DNA from 4 places in the Bacillus sp. GB_SG_008 genome. Region 1 is predicted to be linked to each of the others. Evidence: riboswitches for the same ligand, from Rfam matches in the RefSeq annotation. Region 1 holds a riboswitch; each other region holds the start of a gene.

The links. A riboswitch is a leader RNA that binds a small molecule or an ion and turns the genes downstream of it on or off. The one in region 1 is predicted to bind lysine.
Region 2: linked by a shared signal. The riboswitch ahead of ACTDJC_RS20245 (amino acid permease) and the one ahead of ACTDJC_RS07995 (aspartate kinase) in region 1 are both predicted to bind lysine.
Region 3: linked by a shared signal. The riboswitch ahead of ACTDJC_RS15860 (amino acid permease) and the one ahead of ACTDJC_RS07995 (aspartate kinase) in region 1 are both predicted to bind lysine.
Region 4: linked by a shared signal. The riboswitch ahead of lysA (diaminopimelate decarboxylase) and the one ahead of ACTDJC_RS07995 (aspartate kinase) in region 1 are both predicted to bind lysine.

What each region holds. Positions count from the first base shown of each region.
Region 1 is NZ_JBPZSK010000003.1:51,626-55,039, forward strand. It holds gene ACTDJC_RS07985 (DUF4166 domain-containing protein) at 1-508, opposite strand, end outside; gene ACTDJC_RS07990 (DoxX-like family protein) at 513-1,421, opposite strand; lysine riboswitch at 1,635-1,822, shown strand; gene ACTDJC_RS07995 (aspartate kinase) at 2,057-3,286, shown strand.
Region 2 is NZ_JBPZSK010000011.1:21,124-24,537, reverse strand. It holds gene ACTDJC_RS20245 (amino acid permease) at 1-1,344, opposite strand, end outside; lysine riboswitch at 1,477-1,656, opposite strand; gene ACTDJC_RS20240 (hypothetical protein) at 2,114-2,497, shown strand; gene ACTDJC_RS20235 (hypothetical protein) at 2,561-2,740, opposite strand; gene ACTDJC_RS20230 (hypothetical protein) at 3,134-3,313, opposite strand.
Region 3 is NZ_JBPZSK010000005.1:412,887-416,300, reverse strand. It holds gene ACTDJC_RS15865 (sulfite exporter TauE/SafE family protein) at 1-555, shown strand, start outside; lysine riboswitch at 862-1,055, shown strand; gene ACTDJC_RS15860 (amino acid permease) at 1,164-2,633, shown strand; gene ACTDJC_RS15855 (iron-sulfur cluster biosynthesis family protein) at 2,744-3,046, shown strand; gene ACTDJC_RS15850 (NAD-dependent protein deacylase) at 3,330-3,414, opposite strand, start outside.
Region 4 is NZ_JBPZSK010000003.1:324,490-327,903, reverse strand. It holds gene ACTDJC_RS09410 (LTA synthase family protein) at 1-1,043, opposite strand, end outside; gene ACTDJC_RS09405 (DUF3888 domain-containing protein) at 1,235-1,630, shown strand; lysine riboswitch at 1,721-1,903, shown strand; gene lysA (diaminopimelate decarboxylase) at 2,085-3,401, shown strand.

The sequences.
Region 1 (3,414 bases):
TTTCTATAATCTTTGCCTCTCCATATAAAAACCTTGGCAATGGAATTTTCATTCCACATAAGTAGAACCATTGTTTTTTTGATGAAATATAAATCGCTCCTTTTGCATCAACATGAAACGCAAGCGTCGATACGAGCAAATGTGGTTCACCGAAATAATCGACAATTTCATCTTGTTTATCATTCAAATACATAACAGCATTAAAATAACGCTTTTTTTCACCAAATAGAAACATCCGATTCCATCTTACAAATACCTCTCCTCTACTATCTTTCTCTGCAGTATTCTGAATGATAAACGGTACTTCTTCCCCTCTTTCTGAAAAGAACATCCGGAATCTTGCTGCTACTTTTAAAAACATTCTTACAGCAACTGAGCCTTCTGTAATTTCATCCATCCTTCCTTCTCCTACAAAACTATATTTTTCTGTAATTGCATAACGTTTCTGTAATTTTGGATGTAACTGATGATAGGATTCTCCTAATAATGTTTCGTAAATGGAAGACAAATTCTCACCCCTTTCTGCTTCTTTTACAATGTTTTGCTTGCGGTAAATTATTACTATTTACATAACCGATTATTGAGAATCCAATTAGCATGATGTTTAAAGTAATTGGATTAAAAGGTTGTATAAAACTATCAATATTTGTGAATCCTGCTGCAGCTGTCAATGCCAATAGTATAATAATATGAATGAAAAACAATTTCTTCTTTTGGAAAGGTATCAACCATGCGATTCCAAACACGATTTCCAAAAAGCCAATCATTTTAATAATCCATGCAACATTATCAGTTGCACCAATAAGACTAGAAAGCATTCGTACCTCTTCCGGGTGAGTATATAAAACTTTCGGAATAAGTCCTTGATAAATCCACACAAAAGAAAGTAAAAAGCAAACAAAATAGTACGTAACAGCTCTTTTCAATAATAAACGTGGATGAAATCCTTTTTCTAACCACAGTTTTAAAGCATCAAAACTCCATGCAGTTGCCCATCCTAATAACGGACGAAATATGTATGAATCTATAAATCCCCCTATATTTCCAAACCTTGTTTCATAATCATACTGCGTTTCAAAGCGAATCTTGTTCCCATTCGGTGTATACTTCCAATAGCCTCTTCCTACCGTAATCAACGAAAGCTTACTGTCTGTCCAAAAGTTCAGTGAAGAGATTCGTCCCCCATCTTCTTTTTGTAGTTCTCCTATTGATTCTCCTTCTCCAGCAATTTCAAGTCCAAAACCAATTTTTGTTTTATATAAAAAACGCTGCGGTTCGCCTTCCTTTCTCTCTAAATACGATATTTCTGTAAACCGCGCATCCCATTCTGTATGTATCTTTGGATCTTGTGTATATTTCCAAAGTTCATTCATTGTTGTTTCTATTTCAGTTTGCACATAAATAGGTTTTTGTTTTTTCATCCACACTGCTCCATCCGTATAATATAATTAATATATTTTCAAAATATTGTTATAACTTCTTCTTTTAAACATATTTTATATCATTTTCATTTCATATTATAATAGATTTAATTTTCTGAATTTTTATAACCCACTTGATTTCTCTCACCATTTTGATTACTATGGAACAAATGTTACCAACAACTTCATACAACCAATCACTCTCGCCGAACGACGTGAGATAGAGGTTGCAACTTTTATGAGTATTCTAAAGGAGACACAGAGATTGTCCATGAGCTTAGAAGAAAGGAAAAGTTGCCGAAATTTATATGTTTCTCTGAGCATATGAATTGGGGCTGTTTTCGAATAGAAACAGAACTGTCATATATACAGCGGTGTATATATGAAGAGCTATCTACAAAAAAGAGAGATCATGTTTCTTTATGATCGTCTTCTTTTTTGGCGGTTTTTTTATTAGCTCCGTTTTCTGTTTCCTTTTTCCTGTAACAGCACCATCCTCACCTATTTGAGATGGTGTTTTTTTATTTGCTTTCGGTAACTTACAGGAATGAAAGGGATCTATATTTCCCATCTTATGTTTAACAACATTCTTCCTAATTTATTAACCAATATTAAATTGAAAGTGGGCTCTCATGATGGAAATTATTGTTCAAAAATTTGGAGGTACATCCGTTGGAAGTATCGAACGTATTCAACATGTTGCGGATTTAGTCATTGAAGAATATGAAAGAGGACATGGAATTGTAGCGGTCGTTTCCGCGATGGGACATAATACAGATGAATTAGTATCTTTAGCTGCTGGCATCACAGATCAACCTAGTAAACGAGAAATGGACATGCTACTTACAACAGGTGAACAAATTTCAATTTCTTTATTAACAATGGCTCTGCAAGCGAAAGGTTATGCTGCAATTTCACTAACAGGCTGGCAAGCAGGTATTACAACCGAATCTGTACACGGCAGCGCAAGAATTACCGACATTGATACAGATCGTATTCAATCTCATTTACAAAAAGGATCAATTGTCGTTGTAGCTGGTTTCCAAGGATTAAGTGCAGAACAAGAAATTACGACGCTCGGCCGCGGCGGGTCTGATACAACTGCAGTCGCATTAGCTGCAGCATTACAAGCAAAAAAATGTGATATTTATACGGATGTAACAGGTGTTTACACAACTGATCCACGCGTTGTAAAAGACGCTTACAAATTAGATGAAATTTCCTATGATGAAATGCTAGAACTCGCAAACCTAGGTGCTGGTGTGCTTCATCCAAGAGCAGTAGAATTCGCGAAAAATCATAACGTTATATTAGAAGTTCGCTCAAGTATGGAACGAGAAAACGGAACAATCGTAAGGGGAGAATGTAACATGGAACAACAATCAATCGTAAAAGGCATTGCATTTGAAGACAATATTACACGCGTAACAATTAAAGGTTTACAACCAGATGGTCTTTCCACAATCTTCTCTACATTAGCAAGCGCTCATATTAATGTAGATATTATTATTCAAAGTATTACAAATGAAGGAACTGTACATTTATCCTTCTCTATTCATTCAAATGACTTAAAGGAAACACTAGCGGTATTAGAAGAAAATCACGAAACTATGCACTATGAATCTGTAGAATATGAAAACCATTTAGCGAAAGTATCAATTGTTGGATCGGGCATGGTATCTAATCCAGGTGTAGCTGCTAAAATGTTCTCAACGTTACAAGAAGAAAATATTCATATTAAAATGGTAAGTACATCTGAAATTAAAGTATCTGTTGTTATTGGTCGCCTTAACTTAGTAAAAAGTGTGGAAGCACTTCATGAATCATTTATGGCAAAAATTGAGCCTCTCGTATCAGTAAATTAAATGAAGCAAGGGATGGAGAGGTTATCAAGACCTACATCAAAAATATCCCTAAAATAAAGGAGAACACATATTAGTCATGTGTTCTCCTTTTTTCTTTTTCTCAAACTCAAGCCTCCTTTAGTAAAGAA
Region 2 (3,414 bases), on a different contig from region 1:
AAATAATCCAATGCCAAGCAGGAATGTTTTCATATCAGAAGAGCCAGTTTTAATAACCCATAGTGCATAAATAAGAGCAATCGCAGCAATGATTCCATCCACCATACGAGAACCCTTTTGATTTTCGTATGTTTCACCTGTGATAACAAGCTTGAGCTGGAAGATTGGAGAAACGAGATATGGGATTAAATAGGCAAGTGTTGAAACGGTAATAACAAATGTATACGCCTGGGCAATTGACCCGGATAGTGTTGAGAATAGGAACACTTGCGACATAATATTTGTTAAACGAAGCGAATGAATCGGGCTTCCTTTTTTATTGGTTTTTGTGAAGAAGGATGGAAAGAATCCTTCTTTTGCTGCTTGATACGGTACTTCTGAGCTTAATAAAACCCAACCAAGAATGGATCCAAATAGAGAAGTAAGTGCAAGCAACGCCATTAATTTTCCGCCGTTATGACCCATTACTGCAGTTAATGCATCCGCTAATGGTCGTTCAGATGCTTGTAGTTTATCTATATGAAGAACACCCATTGTTAAGATGGTAATTCCTAAATAGATACCAACTGTTAGTAGTAAGCCGGTAACAGTTGCACGTTTTACTGTTTTTGGTGAAACAGCACGGTTTGATAATAATACAGCCGACTCGACACCAATGAAGGCCCAAAGTGTTGTTAAGGCTGCTAAGTTTATTTGCGATAGCAGTCCGTGTGAAATGCCTTCTTTATCAACGATTGGCGTATACCATTGTCCAAGTTTAGAAGCTTCGAAGGCAAATAATGTAACAATGATGAAGAGAAGGAATCCTGTTACTTTCGCTGCTGTTGCTAAAAAGTTTAATTTACCGGCACCATTTACGCCATTTGCCAAAATCATATGGGTACCCCATAATAAAATGGTGCAAATGGAGAACGTAATCAATTTTCCAACTTCAATGTTGAAAGTTCCAACTGAAAACAATACGTGAGTATCTTTCATAATTGGGAAAAAGAGTGATAAATAGCCAGCAAATGATGTAATGATGGCTACGTTGCTTGCCCAGTTTGCAACCCAGTAGCCCCATACGATGCTAAAACCCGCCATTTTTTTTGTTTTTTGTGAAGAAAAGAGCGCGTAAGCATGACTTTGCGGACCTGTTGTTAAATCAGGACGACGAATTGCTAAATTACCGAAAACAAGAGCTAGCATTAATACGCCAAATCCTGTTGTTAACCAAGCTAATGTAACACCAAGAGGGCTGGCCGTTTGTGCTAATGTACTTGGAATCATAAAAATACCTGCCCCAACCATATTCCCAACTACAAATGCAGTAAGTACCCAAAAGCCCCATTTTTTTTGCTGCATAGAAACTACCTCCAAAATTAGTATAACCAAGTCAAGCGAGGAGATATGTATGTGTTTGAAGTTCCAAACAAAACAAAAAAACGCGTATATATTCACGCGCTTTTCAATCTTATTAAGAAACCCGCGGACATACCTCTCGATAGCTCTCCACAAGCAAAAAGCCTGTGACAGTCCTGCACTTATTTAATGCAGGCCCAGCAAGAAAGCGCTGTGGATGCTTCTTGCTTCGGCAACTATTCCTTTCCGATTTGATCAGCGATGCCACACATCTCCTAAATCATACTATTAATAATTGCAACCTCTACCTCACCGAGATACGAATGAGGATTTATGTATAAAGTTAACATAACCAAGGGTAACAAATGGCTTTTTATTCGTCAATGCAAATAAACATAATCAGATTATTGTGAGAATAGGGTATGTTTAAGATAGTGAAACAACTTAAGGCTTCGCATCATATAATATGTATATGAAATGAGGTATAAAGCAAAGATGCTATCAGTAAGTTTTTTTTCGTCCCTTACTGACGGCTAGTTGAACTACGGGTAGCTTTATCCCGCTATTCGCGGGCAGTAAGCCCCCCACCTCAAGATTGAGAGAGAAGGAAAGAAGATAGGTGGGGATAACTGCCCGTAAAAGCCCGATTGGTTCAACTAACCATCAGTGGGGGATGAAGAAAACCCCCACTGATGGAAGTTTCACTTTATTTCCTTAAAAATTTGGTGGAAGTTTTACTGTCCATAAATAGCGAGATAAAGAGGGATAGTGAATGGAGAGCTGGTTTAAGAGAAACTGCTTTATATGTGGGAAGGAAATTCATAGGCACCAGGAGCCAAGTGCAGTAGAGAAGTTAAAAAAGCAAAATGAAGAGCTCGCAGCTTCTTTAGAACGATGTATGAGACTCCTCTATGATACACAAAAGAATTTAAGTAAGAATTTAAGTAAAAAAACAGAAAAGAGTGCATTGCCGCCTCTTTTTTCATTAGGAGATAAGATAGAAGTATTTGATGGGGAGACACGTACAGAGGGGATCTTTATTGAGTGTACAAACGAATGGTTATATTGGGTTAACGTTGATTATAATCTAACCATTAGTCATATAAAAAGTGTAAAAAATATTATAAAAAAAGAGTCTATTCAAAAAGGGGTTTAAATAACTCTTTTTGAAATAGACTTTGCTTTTTTTGTCCTAGGAGTTAGAACACTTTATGAGCAATTAGGAAACTTTACGAATGTTAATTGTATCTAAGCTTGTCACGTTTATATTAGCATTGCTATCCACCCAGACTACGAAGTTGCCTTCGAAGCGAATGAAAACACCTTGACCGTCAATTTCACGTCCAGCTGAAAAAACGCGGATTTTGTCGCCTTCTACTAAGCCGTTTAATGTTGCCATGTGACCACCACCTCCCTATCAGAAGTTAATATATATATATGAAAATGATAGAGAGTGTGTGCGAGAGAAGTGTAGTATTAGCAACTATTTTTATAAAATATAGAGGTGAGTAGAAATTATTTTTTACTCACCTTTATAGAGTTACATTACATTCAATACTGTTATTTTCTCACGTGTCATAGATTCAAGATTCTTACGAATACCTTATGCGTCCGCTAATCTGAACAGAGCCATTTGTTATGGTTAATGTTTTGTATTTAACCATTAGTCATATAAAAAGTGTAAAACGTATTATAAAAAAGAGCCTATTCAAAAAGGTTTTATATGACCTCTTTTGATATAGACTCATCTTCTTTTAGTGAAAAGGATTTAGAATATTTTCTTTATAGGTAATTAGGAAATTTTACTAATGCTAATTGTATCTAAACTTGTAACATTTATATTAGCATGGTTGTCCACCCAGACTAGGAAGTTTCCTTCGAAGCGAAGGAAAACACCTTGACCATCGATTTCACGTCCTGCTGAGAAAACGCGGATTTTGTCACCTTCTACTAAGCCGTTTAATGTTGCCATGTGACCACCACCTCCCTATCAGAAGTTAATATATATATATGAAAGTGATAGAGAGTTTGTGATGAGAAAATGTAGTGTTAGTAACTATTTTTACAAAATAT
Region 3 (3,414 bases), on a different contig from region 1:
TTAAGATTTATTTTACAAAAACAAGTTGTTCAAACAAATAATAAACGCCTGTCTGGTAAGCAATTAATCCCACTTGGCCTTTTTGCAGGTTTTGTAGATTCAACAGGCGGTGGCGGTTGGGGCCCAATTACTACTCCTGTTTTACTTGCACGCGGTAATGAAGCAAGAAAAGTTGTCGGTTCTGTAGATACGAGTGAATTTCCTGTTTCATTAGCTGCCACACTTGGATTTTTCATTTCTCTTGGATGGGAACAAGTCAGTTGGTTTTGGGTGTTTGCTCTTATGCTTGGTGGTATCATTGCAGCACCAATTGCTGCGTGGCTAGTACGAATTGTTCCTTCTCATTTACTTGGAGTTCTTGTCGGAGGACTCATTATTTTCACCAATATCCGTACGCTATTAACAACTTTTAAAGTAAATCAAAGCGTAATTTTTCTTGCTTATATTGTGACAGGTCTTGTCGTTACAATTGCACTGATTATTACGACTCGTAATCAATCACAACAGACAAACAAAAAAATTGTATATAACAAACAAAAACAAGTTTCCCCATAAAGGGAAGCTTGTTTTCTTTTAGTCTCCTCTTCTACAATATATTTTGTCGAAATTTATTTGTCTCAATTTTCTGTAAATTTTAAAGGATTTTTTGAAACACAATGCGAAACTATTGTATAACCTTTTTCATCAAGAGGTTACTTATTACATATTTTTTAGGACCGGGATGAATTTTGAAAGCGCTTTTCTAAAATAGCCATTCTTTTTCGCTTTTTTTCTACAAAAAAATCCTTGCAATATTCTCAGAAACTCATTACAATTGCGATATATTAAAAATCATAGCAATAGAAAAAATCCTCATCAATCCGATGAGGTAGAGGTTGCGGCTTTTATTAGTAATCCGGACGAGACGCAGAGAACGTCAATAACTCCGAATGAAAGGAAAAGCTGCCGAAGTTTATACTTCTTCTCTGGAAGTATATGCTGGGGCTGTTTTCGAATAGGAACAGAACTGTCACGTTTACAAAGTTACCGTGTAAACGTGGGGCGCTATCTTAACGGAAGGTATGATGGGGTGGCTATTTTTGAAATGCTCCGCTAAAGTCCTTTGGCGGTTTTTTTTAATTCCCCCCGCTCCTTCCTATCTTACAAGAAAAGGAGTGTTGAAAATGAACAGCGCAACTACAAAAGTTACCTCTACGTCTACAAATCAATCTGCACAAACAAATAACGAACTAAAACGCGGATTGAAATCCCGCCATCTTACAATGATTTCACTTGGTGGTACAATTGGAACAGGTTTATTCCTAGCAAGCGGTGGTGTTGTCCACTCAGCTGGTCCTGGCGGTGCTCTCGTCGCCTATGCTGCAATTGGTATTATGGTATATTTTTTAATGACAAGTTTAGCAGAATTAGCATCGTACATGCCTGTAGCTGGATCATTTAGCACATACGCAACAAGATTTGTCGATCCAGCTCTTGGATTTGCATTAGGTTGGAACTACTGGTATAACTGGGCCATCACGATTGCTGCTGAACTCTCTGCAGTTACATTAATTATGAAGTTTTGGTTCCCAAATACACCTTCCCTTATTTGGAGTGCTATTTGTTTAGCTATTATGTTTCTTTTAAATTATATGTCTGTAAAAGGGTTTGGGGAAGCTGAATATTGGTTTGCACTTATTAAGGTTGTAACTGTTATCGCCTTTTTAATTGTCGGTTTTCTTATGATTTTCGGTATTATGGGCGGAGATCCTGTTGGTTTCAAAAACTTCACAGTTGCAGATGCACCGTTTAACGGTGGCTTCATGGCAATCATTGGTGTATTTATGGCAGCTGGATTCTCATTCCAAGGAACAGAATTATTAGGGGTTGCGGCTGGTGAAACTGAAGATCCACAACGTAATATTCCAAAAGCAATTCGCAGCATCTTTTGGCGAATTCTACTGTTCTATATTTTAGCAATTCTTGTAATTGGTTTACTCATTCCATATACAGACAAAAGCCTTGCAGCAAGTGATGTAACAGTAAGTCCATTTACACTTGTATTCGAGAAAGCAGGTGTTGCCTTTGCGGCATCAGTAATGAACGCCGTTATTTTAACAGCTGTTCTGTCTGCTGGTAACTCTGGTATGTATGCATCAGCACGTATGCTTTGGGATTTAGCAAACCAAGGTAAAGCACCTAAATTTTTAGGAAAACTAAATAGTCGTGGTATACCTGTAAATGCATTGATTGCAACATCATTAGTTGGATGTGTTGCTTTCTTAGCTTCTTTCTTCGGTGATGGTGTGGTCTATGTATGGCTCTTAAATGCTTCTGGTATGTCAGGCTTCATCGCTTGGATCGGAATTGCAATTAGTCACTACCGTTTCCGCAAAGCATACACTGCACAAGGAAAAGACTTAAATGACTTACCCTATAAAGCAAAATGGTTCCCATTCGGTCCAATCTTTGCATTTGTATTATGTTTAATCGTTATTCTTGGTCAAAACTACGGTGCATTTATGGGAAAATCTATTGATTGGAACGGTGTACTCGTTTCATATATTGGTTTACCTCTTTTCTTAATACTTTGGTTAGGTTATAAATTTACAAAGAAAACAAAAGTTATTCCACTAGATAAATGTGAGCTTTAAAAATAACAACCTATCAACAAAAGTTGATAGGTTTTCTTATGTGTCCGAGTAGCCGGTTTATTATATTTTTGCCATAATAGAATGAGAATTTAAGAAAAGGAAGGGATTACATGAATATTCGTGTTACAAATACAGCAAAAGAAAAACTGCAACAATTACAAAACGAAGGTAAAACAATTATTAGAGTAAAAGGAAGTATAGGCAACACTTGTACTGTCTATGTGAATATCGATTTAATTGTCGATGAATATCATGCAAAAGATGTCGTATTTGAAGACGAACAGCTTGTTATTCAAATCGATGACTTCACAAAAGATTATATCGGAAATACAATGACGCTAGATTACAGCACAGGCTTTAAAATTACAACACCAAGTGAAACGATTGTTTATGGTTTATCGCTAAAAAAATAATATAAAGTGAAACTTCCATCAGTAGGGTTTTTTTCATCCCCCACTGATGGCTAGTTGAACCAATCGGACTTTTACGGGATAAAAAACTCGATTTTCATAATAAGCAACTCTCTTATTGTATATTGATTCCTAAATAAAAGAACAAGTAACGCATGGATAAAAGAAACAACCATGCGTTACTTGTTACTGCTTCTTATTCTCTTAGGTTAATACATTCGCTAGTTGGGCACTATATATCCCTTTAAAACCACTTTGGCATAAACTTCTTTAGCTTTAGTTTCATTTACTCTGCTTTGTCTGCTCCACCTGCTAAAAATCCATCCACAAATTCTCCTATTGTTTCATGAAACGTATAATCAAAATACGGT
Region 4 (3,414 bases), 270 kb from region 1:
TTCCAAAATGTTTTATCATTTGAATGAAATACAGCAGAGTAATATCCATATTTTTTGAGTTGCTCTGGTGTGGCTGTATATTCATTATTAGCATGTGTAAAGAAAACAGAGCCACGATCAAGCGGGTATAAGGAGTTTTCAATAATAAACTCGGCATCCGATGTTTTCCCTTGTCCAGTTTGATGATAAAAGTTATCGAAATAATAGCTGTCTTTAATGAAGTCATTTAAAAATGGTGTAATTTCTTTTCCATTTATTTTTTGATTGATGACAAAACTTTGTGTGGACTCCATTGAAATTAAAATAACATTTTTACCTTTTGCCACGCCGAACAACTCTTTGTTTTCTTGTCTATCCTTTGTTTTTACGTAGTTATCAATTTCAGAAAAGCTATCTCCGCTTGCAAAAACACGCTGAGCAGAAGATTTCGATTGCAGTGCAATATCATAAACATGATAAGTATACAAACCAAGATTTTTCACAACCGTTTGGCGATCAAATGAATGTGAAAAAAGTTGTGGTTTATAAATAACTGAAACAACCATTTGCAAAGCTAATGCTGCTGTTACACCACTAAAAAACGTTCGTTTCTCTTGCCGAGATAGAGGAGTAGTGTCACAAAAATTAGGGGATTTACGAGATAAAATGGCTAAAATAATTACATCAGCAAATAAAAGAAGTGTTTTATATGTAAATAGTTCTTTAATACTTGTCCCTAAATCAGCCATATTATTTGTTTGAAATAATACAGGGAATGTTACAAAATCATCGTAAAATCCGTAAAACATAGCATTGCCAAATAAAATAAAGGATAGCACGATACTAATACTGATAATGATTCGGTTTCGATGTTTTGTTGCTAATAAAGCGAAACCGAAAAATAATAATAATGAAGCTAATGGATTAAAGAACAACATAATTTGTTCGAAAGCGTTATCAATTTTCATATCAAAAGCTAATTTGTATACAATATATGTTTTGATCCACAATAAGACGACAGCCACGAGAGCAAATCGTACTTTTGGAAACAAACGTTGTATCATAACGGGCTCCTCCTACTACCTACAAGTAACCGCCTCTTTTATGTATATGACAGGCTACATATTTATATGTTTTTTACTATGTGTACTATTATATAAAAACATAGCGAAATTGTGGATGATTTTCTAACAATTGGATAGAAAAAGAAGAGAAGGATAAAATAAAGGCATTGATTGATAGATGGAGGAGTACTATGAAGAAAATATGTTGTTTTATATTAAGTTGTTTCATTTTACTTGGAAATCCAGCTTCTTTCTCTGCTGAGCATGAGCCATTATTACTAGAAGATGCACTTTATTCCGTGCTGTTTCCGAGAATAAATGAAGCAATTCAAAAACATTATGGAAAACAAAAGCCGTATGAGTGCCCTAAAATTGTTAGTATAAAAAAAATGTACAGCGGTACATATTTGTTTCGGACATCTATCGAAATGATTAAATATGAGCCAGGAACAGGTGGGAGAAAGCTTCCGCCATTTGAAAAAGTAACGATTACATTTGAAAATGATAGTGGTGAATGGACTGTGAAAAATATAGATGTAAAGCGCTTACCAGATGATACGAAAATTAATTGCCGTAAACCGATTTGAAAAAAGTGTTTGACAAATAAATTAGTCATTTGATATTGTTAATAGCAACAAAAAGATGCTTGAAAATTAAATAGACTTACCTCATCTACACTCGAAGGTAGAGGCCGCGGTAATCAAAAGTAAACTATGGGAAATAAAGTGGTATTCATGATCATAGGTTGAAAGGGGTTATCGCCGAAATATATGAATGACCACTTCATTCATATATTGGGACTGCATTGAATAAATGTAGTACTGTCATAAGTATTTTGCTTATGGAGAGCTATTAGGAGATGTTTGATGCGGTTTCTTATTTGAGAAAATAACAATACGTTTATTTTTTCGGCATAAATTCTTCTAATAAGAAACGCGTGTGAACATTGTTCCGCGCGTTTTTTGTTTATCTAAATTAGGAATAATAGTAATAAATAAGAAATGTAATAGAGGGTTTTGCGAAAACAAGGGAGGAATTCACATGTATTTACACGGCACAAGCCGCATTAATGAGCAAGGACACTTAGAAATTGGAGGATGCGATGCTACTGAACTTACAAGAGCATATGGGACACCACTTTATGTTTACGATGAAGCAGCAATTCGTGAGAAATGTCGTGCATTTCATCGTGCTTTTAGAGAAAGTGGGTTCTCTTATCAAGTAGCATATGCAAGCAAAGCGTTCTTGTGCATGGAAATGTGCAGGTTAGCTGCCGAAGAAAATATGTCGCTAGATGTTGTGTCTAGCGGAGAACTATATACGGCGTTGCAAGCGGGATTTCCAGCAGAGCGCATCCATTTTCATGGTAATAATAAAACAGAAGAAGAAATAAGAATGGCATTAGAAGCTAATATTGGCTGCTTTGTTGTAGATAATTTTTTTGAACTAGAGGTATTGCATGATTTAGCGAAAGAATACGGGCAAGTTGTGAATATCTTGCTGCGCGTGACGCCGGGAGTAGAAGCGCATACACATGAATATATTACAACAGGTCAAGATGATTCTAAGTTTGGTTTTGGTATTTCAACAGGGCATGCATCACAAGCGATAAAAAGTGCATTAGAAAAATCAAACTATCGTGTATTAGGAATTCATTCTCATATCGGATCGCAAATTTTTGAGACGGCAGGATTTGTTCGTGCAATTGAAGTGCTTCGCAACTTCTTGGAAACAGTGAGAAAAGAAATGAACTATGTAGCTCCAGTATTAAATGTAGGAGGCGGTTTTGGAATTCGCTATACAGAGGGAGATACACCGCTTGCCCTTGGTGAATATGTGAAAGCTGTGACGGATGCGGTACGCGAGCAGTTTACAGTATGTGAATACCCCCTTCCAGAAATTTGGGTGGAACCAGGCCGTAGCATTGTTGGGGATGCAGGAACAACGCTGTATACAGTTGGAGCGATTAAAGATATTCCAGGTATCCGTAAATATGTATCGGTTGATGGAGGTATGACAGATAATCTTCGCCCAGCACTTTATGGAGCCCGTTATGAAGCATTACTAGCAAATCGAGCAAATGAATCTGCTGAAGAGGTTGTTTCAATTGCAGGCAAATGTTGTGAAAGTGGGGATATGCTCATTTGGGATGTAGAGCTTCCAAAAGTTGTTTCTTGTGATCTCTTAGCTATTTCTTGTACAGGGGCATATGGTTATTCGATGGCAAATAATTATAACCGTATTCGTCGCCCAGCAGTTGTGTTTGCAAAAAACGGAAAATCACAAGTTGTTGTGGAGAGAGAATCGTATGAAAATATTATTGAGAACGATCGCATACGTGTAAAGGAACTTGTATGACTGCGTCCTTACT